2 regions of the Collimonas sp. GW821-FHT07E08 genome follow, and region 1 is predicted to be linked to the other one. Evidence: predicted binding sites of a transcription regulator. Region 1 holds the regulator's gene; the other holds the start of a gene.
What was found. Region 1 encodes LexA, which represses DNA repair genes until DNA is damaged. Its sites were predicted from a motif close to ACTGTATNNNNATACAGT; they were not measured.
Positions count from the first base shown of each region.

Region 1 (7,240 bases):
CGTCTTGATCAGGCCCGCCGAGATCAGCGAACCGGTGCCGGCCTTGGCTACCGCGGCGCCGACCAGGCCGCCGATCAAGGCGTGCGAAGACGACGACGGAATGCCGTAGTACCAGGTCAGGATGTTCCAGCAGATGGCGCCGACCAGCGCGCCGAACACGACGTAATGGTCGACCACATTCGGATCGATGGTGCCCTTGCCCACCGTGGCGGCCACATGCAGCTGGAATACCGCGATCGCAATGAAATTGAACAGGGCTGCCATGGCGACTGCCTGCTGCGGCTTCAGGACGCCGGTGGAAACCACGGTAGCGATAGCGTTGGCGGCATCATGGAAGCCGTTCATGAAATCGAATACCAGCGCCAGTGCAATGAGGAAAACGAGAACGTAGATACTGATTTGAAGAGTGTGCATGGATCAGGCGTTTTCTACGATGATGCCTTCGATGATGTTGGCGACATCTTCGCAACGGTCCGTTACCGTTTCCAGCAACTCGTAAATGGCTTTCAGCTTGATCAGGGTGCGCACGTCCGGTTCGTCGCGGAACAGCTTCGACATGGCGGCGCGCATCACGTGGTCGGCATCCGATTCCAGGCGGTCGATCTCGACGCAGATGGCCAGGATTTCACGCGAGTTGTCCATGTTGTGCAGCAGGCCCACCGCTGCCTTGACCTTTTCCGCGCAACCCAGGCACAGCTCGGCCAGGCGCTTGGCTTCCGGCGTGATGGCCTTGATGTCGTACAGGGAAATGGTCTGCGCCGCGTCTTCCAGCAAATCCAGGATGTCGTCCATGCGCGTGATCAGCTGATGGATATCGTCGCGATCGATAGGCGTGATGAAAGTCTTGTGCAGCATGTCGATCGCATGATGGGTGACCTGGTCGGCCTGCTTCTCAATGCCTTCGATAGCGTGCACGCGGATTTCCAGATCGTCGAAATTAGTCATCAACGCCACCATTTCCTTGGCGCCCTTGACGCATAACTCTGCGTGCTGGTTAAAGAGCTCAAAGAATTTGCCCTCGGTGGGCATCAATCGTCCAAACATGTTTATTCTCTCTTCTGAGGGTTAAGCTGAATCTACTTACTGCGCTACTTACTAACTATTATCTGCCGAATATATTGATTTAAAGCAAACAAATGTCACGAAACTGAAATATATCAGGCTCGCCCAAACGTTGTTAAGCTGGTTTTACCTGTTTCGCATTACTGCAACAAAAAATGGAAACGGCGGTCAGTCGCCGCCGTACGGCGCATCCAGATTACCAACGTAATTGTCGAATTTAGTGTATTGGCCGAGGAAACTCAGCCGGACGCTGCCGATCGGGCCGTTACGCTGCTTGCCGATAATGATTTCGGCGGTGCCCTTTTCTTGCGAATCGGGGTTGTACACCTCGTCGCGGTAGATGAACAGGATGACGTCGGCATCCTGCTCGATAGCGCCGGATTCGCGCAAGTCCGACATCACGGGACGCTTGTTGGGACGCTGCTCCAGAGAACGGTTCAGCTGCGACAGCGCGATCACCGGGCACTGCAGCTCTTTCGCCAGGCCCTTCAGGTTACGCGAGATTTCAGAAATTTCGGTCGCACGGTTTTCGCCGGCGTTGTTGGCTGACATCAGCTGCAGGTAATCGATGATGATCAGGCCCAGCGTGCCGCATTGGCGCGACAGGCGGCGCGCGCGGGCGCGCAGCTCGATCGAACTCAGAGCCGGGGTTTCATCGATGAACAGCTGGGCGTCGTTCATCTTCTGGATCGCATGCGTCAGGCGCGGCCAGTCTTCGTCGTTCAGGCGGCCGGTGCGCAAGCGGTGCTGGTCGAGCTTGCCGACCGAACCCAGCATACGCATGGCGAGCTGGGTGCCGCCCATTTCCATCGAAAAGATCGCTACCGGCAAGCCGCTGTCGAGCGCGACGTTTTCGCCGATATTCACAGAGAATGCGGTCTTGCCCATCGACGGCCGTCCGGCCACGATGACCAGGTCGCCCTTTTGCAGGCCGGAAGTCATCTTGTCGAGATCGATGAAGCCGGTCGAGACGCCGGTGATGTCGCTCTGGTTGTCGCGGTTGTAGAGTTCGTCGATGCGCTCCACAACTTGCGTCAGCAAAGGCTGGATTTCCTGGAACCCTTGGGCGCCGCGCGCGCCTTCCTCGGCGATCGCGAAGATCTTCGATTCGGCCTCGTCCAGCATCTGCTTGACTTCCTTGCCCTGCGGGCTGAAGGCCTGGCCGGAAATCTCGTCGGCGACGGTGATCAATTTGCGCAGCACGCCGCGGTCGCGCACGATCTCGGCGTAGCGGCGGATATTGGCGGCGGACGGCGTATTCTGGGCCAGCGCGTTGAGGTAGCTCAGGCCGCCGACCTCTTCAGCCTTGCCGGTGCCGCTCAGCGATTCATAGACAGTGATCACGTCGGCAGGCTTGCTGCCGTTGATCAGCTTGACCATGTGCTGGAAGATGATGCGGTGGTCGTACCGATAGAAATCGTCGGCGTTCACAAAGTCGGCGATCTTGTCCCAGGCCGCGTTATCCAGCAGCAGTCCGCCTAAAACGGATTGTTCTGCTTCGATGGAATGGGGGGGTACGCGGAGAGAATCTAACTGCGGATCGGACGGTGCTTTGGAAGGTGCTTTCATGGCGCGAATTATACCCGTTTCTGATATCGGTCTTGCCATCGCGTCCAGAAAAAGGACATAAAAAAAGCCGGGAAAACCCGGCTTTTTAACACTACAACAACTATTCCAGGCAACGTATCAAACGTGCTCGCCGATCACGGCGATAACGATGTCGACTACGACGTCGGTATGCAGGGCAACCGCAACAGCGTGCTCGCCGGTGGTCTTCAGAGGACCGATAGGCAAACGAACTTGTGCTTTTTCGACTGCGAAACCTTGCTTGGTCAACGCTTCAGCGATGTCGAAGTTGGTCACGGAACCGAACAGACGGCCGTCAACACCCGATTTTTGCGAAATCTGCACGGTCAGGCCGTTCAGTTTTTCGCCCTGGACTTGAGCGGCAGCCAGCTTGGCGGCGGCAGCTTTTTCCAGGTCGGCGCGCTTCGCTTCGAATTCAGCGATGGCAGTAGTTGTAGCACGACGTGCCATACGTTGCGGAATCAGGAAGTTACGTGCGTAACCGTCCTTGACGCGAACAACTTCACCCAGATTGCCGAGATTAACGACTTTTTCCAACAGAATGACTTGCATGTTTTTCTCCTATTTCAAGTCGTCAATTAAGCGTTGTGCAGATCGGTGTACGGCAGCAGCGCCAGGAAACGCGCGCGCTTGATCGCGGTGTCCACTTGACGTTGGTAGATTGCCTTGGTGCCGGTCAGACGTGCTGGCATGATCTTGCCGTTTTCCTGAACAAAATCCTTCAGCGTGTCGATATCTTTGTAGTCAACGCTGGCAACGTGTGCAGCGGTGAAACGGCAGAATTTCTTGCGCTTGAACAGCGGGTTTTGTTGTTGACGCTTGTTTTTCAGTTTGCTTTTATCGAACTTTTTACCGAATGCCATTTTTGGCTCCTGTATCTAAATTTTGACTAATTGATTCATCTGCAATTTCGGTTGCAGCGAAATCCGTGATGTGAAATACCAGGCTTCTACCGTTGCGGCTCTTGCGTGCCATGAATCCCGTAAACCAGAATGTCTCGCCCAATTGCGCCTTGCTGAACCTTCCCGAAATCTCGCCGACGGCTAGCGCGGCAATTTCGAATTCGATCAAGCGCTTGATGCCTGCTTCAATCGGTTCCGAGCGGTGCTGCAATATCGCAGATACGATCGGGATGCCTGCCGGTGTATAACGTATGACTTCACGTTCGGCGACTACGGCAACCAGTTGAAACACATTATTGGGTTGATCCACTCCTGATGAACTCGTCGGCTACGTAATGAATGCTGGTAGGCGGCTGATATCAGGCTGCCGGCGCTTCGGTGCGATGGCTCTTGGCAGCATCTTCCTTCTGCACAGCCTTCATCATTGGCGAAGGACCGGTTTCGGCCTTCTTCAGCTTGACGGTCAGATGACGCAGCACTGCATCATTGAACTTGAAGCCGGTTTCGATTTCAGCCAGGGTTTCGCTGTCGCACTCGATGTTGAGGCAGACGTAATGTGCTTTAGCCAGTTTCTGGATCAGGTATGCCAGTTGGCGGCGGCCCCAGTCTTCCACGCGATGCACAGTGCCGCCACGTGTAGTGACGATGCCTTTGTAGCGCTCGATCATCGCAGGCACTTGCTCGCTTTGATCTGGATGGACGATAAATACGATTTCATAATGACGCATGTAAGCTCCTTTTGGACGGATTGAAAAATCGCCCACCTCGGCGTCAAGACGAGTGTGGGAAGAGGAAAACCAGCAATAGTACTAGCAATTGCAACAAAACTCAATGATTTCAGACCCTGGCCCTGGCCGGGATGTAAGTAAATAGCTAAAGAGTGGTCAAATCGCATCAAATTGTCTTGCATTTGCACAAATACTGTACAAAAATACAGACTGTTGTTATGCACAGCATAGGTTGGGCGCGCCAGCGCTGCCTTTACTGTTTTTTTACCGCTTTTCCAAGCACTCCCACACCATTTTTTTACACCAAAATACGCCATGATCAAATTGACCGCACGTCAGCAGCAAATCCTCGATCTGATCAAGGACGCCATCGAAAACACCGGCTTCCCGCCGACGCGCGCCGAAATAGCAACGGAACTCGGCTTCCGCTCAGCCAATGCGGCAGAAGAACATCTGCAGGCGCTGGCGCGCAAGGGCGCCATCGTGATCTCGGCCGGCACCTCGCGCGGAATCCGGCTGACCGAAAGCGCCAGCCGCAGCCAGGGCACGCAGCTGGCCTTGCCGCACCCGGCCCTGATGCAGCTCAGCCTGCCGCTGGTCGGACGGGTCGCGGCGGGCTCGCCGATCCTGGCGCAAGAACATATCCAGGCCAGCTACAACGTCGACCCTGCCCTGTTCAGCGCCAAACCGGATTACCTGCTGAAGGTGCGCGGGATGTCGATGCGCGACGCCGGCATCCTGGACGGCGACCTGCTCGCGGTCAAGAAAGCCGACAGCGCCAGGAATGGCCAGATCGTGGTGGCCCGCCTGGGCGACGACGTCACCGTCAAGCGTTACCAGAAAACCGGCTCCACTATCCAGCTGCTGCCGGAAAATCCTGATTTCGAGCCGATCATCGTGACATCCAGCCAAGAGGATTTCGCCCTGGAGGGCCTGGCGGTCGGACTATTGCGCAGCTGGAATTAATCAGGAACGATCAAGGCGACGCCGTTTGGTCAGTATCTGGCTGGCGATGCCGCGCAAAATATTGACCTCCTCGGTTTCCAGCTGGGTGCGCGAGAACAGCCGCTTCAAGCGCGGCATCAGCTTTTTCGGGCTGGCCGGATCAAGGAATTCGATCTCTATCAAGGCTTGTTCAAGATGGGCGAACATGCCGTCGATGTCGGTCAGGCTGGCGGCGTTGCCCTGGAAACCGATCTCTCCGCTGCTTGCCGGCGACACATCTTCACTGGCTGCAACCCGGCATTCATACGCCAGCACCTGCACTGCCTGCGCCAGGTTCAGCGATGAATACTCGGGATTGGCCGGGATATTCAGCAACACATTGCATTTTTCGACAATCTCGTTAGGCAGCCCGTAACGTTCGCTGCCGAAGATGACGGCCGCATTCAGGCTGGCATCGCCGGCCAGCTGTGCCGCCAAGGCGCGCGGCGCCATCAAGGGCGGGGAAAATTCTCGCAAGCGGGCACTCAGGGCGGCAGCGAAGTTGCAGCCTTCCAGGGCCTGCTCCAGGCTGTCGACAATCCGCGCCGCCGCCAGGACATCCTGCGCGCCGCTGGCAAACGCGACCGCTTCCTCACGCTGCAACACGTCGGGGAAACGCGGGTTGACCAGGACCAGCTCGGAAAACCCCATGGTTTTGATAGCGCGTGCAGCAGCACCGACATTGCCGGGACTGCTGGTTTCGACCAGCACAAAGCGCAGCCGATTGAAAAGAGACGTGTTGATTTTTGCCGGGTTCATTTAAAATAGCGCCATTACGCGGATTTCTTCGACTAAAAGTTGCTTATTTTTCGAAATATTCACTGAAACATCCGCATCGTTCATTATTATTCATCATATAGGTGGTTCTGTTCCCGGTTGGCACAGTGCCGCCATTTTAACGGAACACTATCATGCATCCAATGCTCAATACGGCCATCAAGGCCGCCCGCAATGGCGCCAAGGTTATCTCGCGCGCCTCTTTCGACCTCGATTTGCTGAAAGTCACCAAAAAGCAGCATAACGACTTTGTCACCGAAGTCGACCAGGCTGCGGAAGCGGCGATCATTGATGTACTGAAGAATGCCTACCCGGACCACGCCATCCTGGCCGAGGAATCTGGCGCCTCCGCCAACCTGCATGACGATAATGAAAACGTCTGGATCATCGATCCGCTCGACGGCACCACCAATTTCATCCACGGTTTCCCGCAATACTGCGTCTCGATCGCGCTGCAGCACCGCGGCCAGATTACCCAGGCAGTCGTGTACGACCCGACTCGCAACGATTTGTTCACAGCCACCAAGGGTTCCGGCGCCTACCTGAACGACAAGCGGATCCGCGTCGGCAAGCGCGACAAGATCGCCGACGCCCTGATTGGCACCGGCTTCCCTTTCCGCGAAACCGAAGGCCCGGCCATGGATGAATACATGAAAATGTTCCGCATCATGACGCAAAGCTGCGCCGGCCTGCGCCGTCCGGGCGCCGCCGCCCTCGACCTGGCTTACGTCGCAGCGGGCCGCCTTGACGGTTTCTTTGAAAAAGGCCTGAAGCCTTGGGACATCGCTGCGGGCTCCCTGCTGATCAGCGAATCGGGCGGCATCGTCGGCGATTTCACCGGCGAATCCGATTACTTGTACAAGGGCGACGTGCTGGCCGGCAGCCCGAAAGTATTTGCGCAGATGGTTGGCTTGCTGTCGCCGTACGCCGCCAAATAACCCCCTGAATTTTCCGGGGCAAGAGGAACCTTGCCTCGGAAGCATCATAAAACTCTGCTTTGTCATTTCAACTGCGTGGCCGGGCGACTACAATGCATGCGCAACAGCGCAATTGGACAGCCCTAACGACCATTTCTCAACTCGCAGGAGAACAATATGGCAGTCAAACCAATTCCGGACGGATATTCTTCCGTCACTCCCTACCTCATTGTCAACGGCGCGGCCGACGCAATCGCGTTTTACAAAAAAGCTTTTAACGCAG
Region 1 covers NZ_JBWKQR010000003.1:283,131-290,370, reverse strand. Annotated here, with positions in the region: gene AC07RZ_RS05795 (inorganic phosphate transporter) at 1-414, opposite strand, end outside; gene AC07RZ_RS05790 (DUF47 domain-containing protein) at 418-1,044, opposite strand; gene AC07RZ_RS05785 (replicative DNA helicase) at 1,231-2,631, opposite strand; gene rplI (50S ribosomal protein L9) at 2,749-3,201, opposite strand; gene rpsR (30S ribosomal protein S18) at 3,228-3,512, opposite strand; gene priB (primosomal replication protein N) at 3,499-3,861, opposite strand; gene rpsF (30S ribosomal protein S6) at 3,911-4,279, opposite strand; gene lexA (transcriptional repressor LexA) at 4,595-5,245, shown strand; gene AC07RZ_RS05755 (RNA methyltransferase) at 5,246-6,022, opposite strand; gene AC07RZ_RS05750 (inositol monophosphatase family protein) at 6,175-6,978, shown strand; gene AC07RZ_RS05745 (VOC family protein) at 7,135-7,240, shown strand, end outside.

Region 2 (7,240 bases), on a different contig from region 1:
GCGCGTGTGGCGCGCTGGACCGGCAATGAATTGCTCAAGCCGCATGGCGTTGTCACCACGCCGGTCGACAGCGGCCAGCAGTGGGATGCTCCCAACGGCTGGGCGCCGCTGCAATGGATTGCGGTGGACGGCTTGAACCGTTACGGCTTGCACGCCTTGGCGCGCGACATCGCTGCGCGCTGGATGGGCAAGGTGCAGCAGGTCTATGCCGGCAGCGGCAAGCTGGTGGAAAAATACGATGTGACCGCCGGCGGCGCCGCAGCCGGCGGCGGCGAATACGCCTTGCAGGATGGTTTCGGCTGGACCAACGGCGTGGCGATGCAGCTGATGGCGCTGTATCCCGAACTGCAGCGTCCATGACCCGAGGCCTGCTGCCGGCAGGCCCTAATGCACCGGCTTGGCCTTGCGCTCGGCCAGCAGCCAGACGGCCAGGCCGGCTGCGCTTAATCCGGCGCCTGTCATCGACACGCCGAACCAGCCGGCGTAGCCGTACATCGAGGTCGACAGCACCGAACCGCAGGCGCCGCCGATGAAGTAGCACGTCATGTAGCCGGCGGTCAGGCGGTTCCTCGATTCAGGATGCAGGTGATTGATCACGCTCAGGTTGGTGACGTGGATTGCCTGCACCATCAGGTCCAGCAGCAGGATGCCGACGACCAGGCCGATCAGCGAACTCTTGGCAAACACCAGAGGCAGCCACGACAACAGCAGCAGCGCCAGGCCGATGGAAGTCGAACGGCCGGCATGGCCGCGGTCCGCCAGCCGTCCGGCGTGCGAGGCCGCCATGGCGCCGGCGGCGCCGACCAGCCCGAACAGGCCGATGGTGCCGTCGGAATAAAGGAAAGGCTCAGCCGCCAGCAAAAAGGAAATCGACGTCCACAGCACACTGAACACGGCGAAGATGATCGCACCCAGCAGGGCGCGGATGCGCAGCACCGGCTCCGCTACGAACAAAGTCAGGATCGACGCCAGCAAGCGCGGATAGCTCAGGCTTTGCGATTGATGGTGGCGCGGCAGGGCGCGTCCCAGCGCGATCGCCGTCACGATCATCAGCGCCGCGCCGAACCAGTACACGGTCTGCCAGCCGCCCAGCGCCGACAGGTAACCTGCCACGGTGCGCGCCAGCAGGATGCCCAGCAGCAGGCCGGTCATCACGTGGCCGACCACCTTGCCGCGCTCCTGCGGCGCCGCCAGGGTCGCGGCAAACGGCACCAGCACCTGCGACACCACGGAAAACAATCCGGTCAGCGCGGTCCCGAGCAGGACGAACGCCATGCTCTGCGCGGTGGCAGTGATCAGCAGCCCGCAGGCGGACAGCAGGGTCATGATGACGATCAGTTTCTTCCGTTCCAGGATGTCGGCCAGCGGCACCAGCAGCATCAGGCCCAGCGCATAACCGAGCTGGGCCACGGTCACGATCAGGCCGGCGCTGCCGTTGGAAATGCCGAAGCGGGCGGCAATGGTATGCAGCAGCGGCTGCGCGTAATAGTTGCTGGCCACCGCGACGCCGGTAGCGACCGACATCATGATCACCAGGCCGGGGCTGAGTTTGCCGGTTTGTGCTTGTTCCATCTTGAAATGCCTTTGAAAATGCCAGGCGACACTTTATCCCTTATCGCAGGGCGGCGCTTTGCCGCACCGTAAAACGGCCGCCAGCGGGCCGGCGAAATATTGCGTAGAGTATTGGCTTGTCCGCAGCCAGCGTCTGCCGCAGCCTTTCATCCATCGACCCAGGAGCCTTACCATGAGCCAAGCCAGCGAAGCCCGTCCGCCGTTCCCGCCCTTCACCCGCGAGACCGCGATTCAGAAGGTGAGGATGGCGGAAGACGGCTGGAACAGCCGCGATCCGCAGCGCGTGTCGCTGGCGTATACCGTCGACACCATCTGGCGCAACCGCCATGAATTCCCGCAGGGACGGGAACAGGTGGTGCAATTCCTGACCCGCAAGTGGGAGCGCGAACTGGATTACCGCCTGATCAAGGAGTTGTGGGCTTTCGACGGCAACCGGATCGCCGTGCGTTTCGCCTACGAGTGCCACGATGCGGCCGGCAACTGGTTCCGCTCCTACGGCAACGAGAATTGGGAGTTTGATGAACATGGCTTGATGCACCGGCGCTATGCCAGCATCAACGACTTGCCGATCAAGGAATCGGAACGCAAATACCACTGGCCGCTGGGGCGCCGTCCCGACGATCATCCGGGATTGAGCGAGCTCGGCCTGTAAGCTGTAAAGGCGGTGCTTAGTGCGACCGCCTGTATTCGTTGTAGATCAGCGAAAAAACCACCGGCACCCGGTTGGCGTTGCCGAAATTGACCGGGTCGTCGGTGCGCGGATAGGCGACCGGGTAGGCGCGCAGCATGTTGATCTGCGCCAGCTCGGCATCTTCCAGTTGCGCCAGCGCCGCGATGGCTTCGTTTTCGATCTGATGCATCAATGACCAGGTCAGCAGCGCATCGGCGTTGCGATAGCGCCTCACGATGGCTGCGATGGCGGCTTTCAGTCTGGCAGTCATGGCGTCAAGCTCCGGTCTTCTGACAACAATCATCACATCTCTCCACGCAAATTATACTGTATGTATGTACAGTATAATTCAAGCCGCGGAAATCCCCAATCGATACCCGGCTGCTGTCGGCCAACTATCGCAGCGTCGCGTTGAGAATCCGCGCGGCGCTATACAATAGCGTTCTCTTCGTTAGCCAGGATGCTAGTTGCCATGACCGCCATCAACCCGCTGTTGCAAGACTGGAATACCCCATACGGACTGCCGCCTTTCGACCTGGTAAAGGCGGAACATTTTGTCCCGGCGTTTGAAGCCGCGCTGCCCGCGCACCTGGCCGAGATCGACGCCATCGCCGCCGAATCCGCGGCGCCGACTTTCGCCAATACGCTGGCCGCCTTCGACGCTTCGGGCCGCCTGAACAGCCGCATCAGCCTGCTGTTCGAGAACCTGACCGCGAGTGAAACTTCGCCTGCCCTGCAAGCGGTGGAAGTCGAACTGGCGCCGCGCCTGGCTGCGCACAGGAATGCGATCTACCTGCATGCCGGCCTGTTTGCGCGCATCGCCGCGCTGTACGCGCGCCGCGCGGAACTTGACCTGGATCCTGAACAGCTGCGCCTGCTGGAGCGCGTGCACCTGGATTTCGTGCGCGCCGGCGCCAGCCTGCCGCCGGCATCGCGGCTGCGCTACAGCGCATTGACTGAACGGTTGGCCGCCTTGAGCACGGCGTTCACGCAAAACGTGCTGGCTGACGAATCCGGTTTTTCGCTGGCGCTGGAAGACGAAGCCGCGCTGGCCGGCCTGCCTGAATTCCTGCGTGCTTCGGCCGCGGCGGCGGCGCAGCAGTGCGGCCTGCCGGCCGGCAGCCATGTGATCACGCTGTCGCCCTCGCTGGCCGAACCGTTCCTGACATTCTCGGACCGGCGCGACCTGCGCGAAGCGGTCTGGCGCGGCCGGGTCGCGCGCGGCGCCCATGACGGCGTCCACGACAACCGGCCGGTCGCCGCCGAAATCATGGCGCTGCGCCAGGAGCAGGCGCAGCTGCACGGATATCCGACCTATGCCGATTACCAGCTGATCGACCGCATGGCCGGCAAGCCGGAAGCCGTGTCAGCCCTGCTCGGCAAGGTATGGGAACCAGCCAAGAAGAAAGCCGAGGACGACCGCGCGGCGCTGACCGAGATGGCGCGCAGCCTGGGCCAGCCGACGCCGATCGCGGCCTGGGACTGGCGCTACCTGGCCGAGAAAGTGCGGCAGGCACGCTACGACCTCGACGACGCCGAACTGAAGCCGTATTTCGCGCTGGAAAACATGATCGGCGCCATGTTCGACTGCGCCCAGCGCCTGTTCGGCCTCAGCTTTGTCGAGCAGCACGGCGTCGCGCTGCATCACGCCGATGCCCGCCTGTGGGAAGTGCGCAACCGCGACAACGCACTCATCGGCTTGTTCATCGGCGACAACTATGCGCGCGCCAGCAAGCGCAGCGGCGCCTGGATGCACATCTTCCGCAGCCAGTCCGGCCACAACGGCGGCACGCTGCCGGTGGTCATCAACAACAATAATTTCGCCAAGGCGGATGTCACCCTGCTGAGTTTCGACGATGTCCGCACCTTGTTCCATGAATTCGGCCACGGCTTGCACGGTTTGCTGTCGCAAGTGAAATACGAGCGCCTGGCCGGCACCCAGGTGCTGCAGGATTACGTCGAATTGCCGTCGCAGATTTTTGAGAACTGGGCTGAGGAAGAAGTGGTGCTGCAGCGCCATGCCCGCCATTACCAGAGCGGCGCGGCGATGCCTCCGGCCTTGCTGGAAAAGCTGAAGCGCGCGCGCCAGTTCGACCAGGCCTGGGCCACCATCATGTACGCCGGCCCGGCCCTGATCGACATGGCTTTGCATTCGCTGCCGAACGGCAGCAAGGTCGATATCGCGGCTTTCGAGGCGCAGCAGTGCGAGCTGCTGGGCGTACCGCAAGATATCGGCCAGCGCCATTACCTGTCGCACTTCCAGCATCTGTTCAGCGGCTCGGATTACGCGGCGGGTTATTACGTGTACATGTGGGCCGAAGTGCTGGATGCCGACGCTTACGATGCCTTCATCGAAGCCGGCGATCCGTTCGAGCAGAAAATCGCCGAACGCCTGCGGCGCTACATCTACAGTTCCGGCAACAAGCAGGATCCGGCGCTGGCGTTCCGCGCCTTCCGCGGCCGCGATCCGAAGGTGGAGCCGATGCTGGCGAAACGCGGCTTGATTGCATAGGCAGCGCTGCCCTGGCCGCCGTCCGGCGACCGGGGCGTCAGGTACATTGCATTTCACATTTCATTTTTTCCCGGCAAACGGCGATGCCAGGACGGCAGCGCCCGCAGCCGCAGCTGTGGTCGCGCTGTTGCCTAAAGCATCGTTGAGAACCTTGGCAAGGCGCACGCCGGCCCGGCTCAGCTGGGTGGCGACCACGCTGCCGGCATTGCTGACGTAAGTCGCCGGCAGCTTGTATTTGCCTGTGGAATCCGGCGTCGGCAGTTTGCCGTAGACATCGGTGCGGGCGATATCGAAAGCTTCCAGCGACCAGTCGCGCGGCGTCTGTTGCTGCCATTGCCTGACCTGGGCGCTGCTGATCTTGGCGATCAATGCTGACGCCACCTTGTTCTGGTCGGTCCCCAATTTATTGACGAAAGCGGTATCCCAGTAGGCATGCAGCTTGCCGGCTGCGATGCCGGCGGCCGACACCGTCTCGTCGTTGCCGCCGCGGTCGTGCGAATCGCTGGAGTGCAGCGGCTGGTGCAGGTCGCCGACGAAGTGCAGCAGGAACTGCAGCGCCAGCAGGCGTTCAGCCGGGTCCGTATTCGGATCGCGCAGTTCCGCGCTGAATTGATCGACTTTATCGACCACGCAGTCCTGCGCCACGCCGCCGGATGCCGGAGTGCCGGCCGGCAGGGTCGGATGGCCGAAGCAGGCGGCGTCGATGTCGCCATCGCTGATTTCGGTATCGACAAAATGCCAGGACGCGGTTTCCCGGTGCGCATTGCGGTATTTGTCGGCCCAGGTTGCTTCGGATGCCATATCGGTGGCGGTCAGGCCGCTGCTGTCGGCCGCCAGCATGGCGTCGACCTGGGTGCGCACGCCGGCGGTGAGGTAATGGTCGGCGATCAGGCCGACCACCATATGGCCTTCGTCGCCCCAGGCCAGGGCGCTGGGGCTTGCCAGCATCAACGGCGCGGCGCAGGCAACGCTGCCGGCAAGAGCGAGGAACAGCTGACGATTCAGTTTCATGGCGACTCCATTCAGGAAGGTAAAAGTTTCATTTGATGCACTTTTGCCGCCCGAATATATGCCGCATTTATGACCGCGGCATGTCAGCGCTGCCTGTCAGGACTGACAGTTGCCAGCTGTATGAATTTGGCTCATGCAAACTTGAGAGTTTGTCGCTTGACGCCGCGAGCTCGAATCGAGACACTCGGCAATAAGCGCTGCCTCGCCCCTGGCAGCCGCATTTCCTGATGCCGACCATGACCCAACGCCAGAAACTCGTCCTGCCGGGCGGCCACCACAAGCTGTTATTGCATTCCTGCTGCGCGCCCTGCTCGGGCGAAGTGATGGAAGCCCTGCTCGCCAGCGAGATCGATTTCTCGATCTATTTCTACAATCCGAATATCCACCCGCAACGCGAATACGCGTTGCGCAAGGATGAAAACATCCGCTTCGCCGAGCAGCACGGCATACCGTTCATCGATGCCGACTACGACCTCGACAACTGGTTCGCCCGCGCCCAGGGCATGGAAGACGAACCGGAGCGCGGCAAGCGCTGCACCATGTGTTTCGACATGCGCTTTGAACGCAGCGCGCTGTATGCCTACGAACACGGCTTCCCGGTGATCAGCAGCTCGCTCGGGATTTCGCGCTGGAAGGACATGGCGCAGATCAACGGTTGCGGCGCGCGCGCGGCGGCGCATTATCCCGGCATCACTTATTGGGACTACAACTGGCGCAAGCAGGGCGGATCGGCGCGCATGATCGAAATCTCCAAGCGCGAGAATTTCTACCAGCAGGAATATTGCGGCTGCGTCTACTCGCTGCGCGACACCAACCGCTGGCGCAAGGAACAGGGGCGCGAGCGAATCAAGATCTGCGAGAAGTTTTACGGCCAGGAGGAAAAACAATGAGCGCCAATCCAAGGAAGGCTGCCGCGCCATGGCCGGTCGCAATGGCGGCTGCGGAAAACCAGCCCGGCTCCATGACTCCGGCTGACCGCCTGGCCAGCATGGAAAAACTGCTGGCCGCGTTCATGCAGACGCTGGACCGGAACGAAGACGCCGGCACGCCGCACCTGATGGGCCAGCATCGCGGTTGCCCGTGCTGCAGCGAACGCGGCGAATGAAGCCGGGATGCCGGTTCAGGACCCGCTGAACCAGTTGTAGCCCTGGTCTTCCCAATATCCGCCCGGGTTTTCATTGGTGACGAAGATGGCGGCGATGTGCTTGGGATTCTTGAAACCCAGCTTGGTCGGCACCCGCAGTTTCAGCGGATAACCGTATTCCGTCGGCAGCGGCTCCTGGCCGAAATCCAGCGCCAGGATGGTCTGCGGATGCAAGGCGGTGGCCATGTCGATGCTGGAGTAATAACGGTCGGCGCATTTGAAGCCGACATACTTCGCGGTCGTGTCGGCGCCGATATGGGCGAGGAAGGTGCGGAACGGCACGCCGCTCCACTGGCCGATGGCGCTCCAGCCCTCGATGCAGATATGGCGC
Region 2 covers NZ_JBWKQR010000012.1:121,942-129,181, reverse strand. Annotated here, with positions in the region: gene treF (alpha,alpha-trehalase TreF) at 1-360, shown strand, start outside; gene AC07RZ_RS16875 (MFS transporter) at 385-1,572, opposite strand; gene AC07RZ_RS16870 (nuclear transport factor 2 family protein) at 1,745-2,224, shown strand; gene AC07RZ_RS16865 (DUF2471 family protein) at 2,241-2,513, opposite strand; gene AC07RZ_RS16860 (M3 family metallopeptidase) at 2,715-4,754, shown strand; gene AC07RZ_RS16855 (S1/P1 nuclease) at 4,815-5,765, opposite strand; gene AC07RZ_RS16850 (epoxyqueuosine reductase QueH) at 5,993-6,655, shown strand; gene AC07RZ_RS16845 (hypothetical protein) at 6,652-6,870, shown strand; gene AC07RZ_RS16840 (molybdopterin-dependent oxidoreductase) at 6,886-7,240, opposite strand, start outside.
Region 2: the regulator LexA is predicted to act here: its motif matches at 2,569-2,586, upstream of AC07RZ_RS16865 (DUF2471 family protein).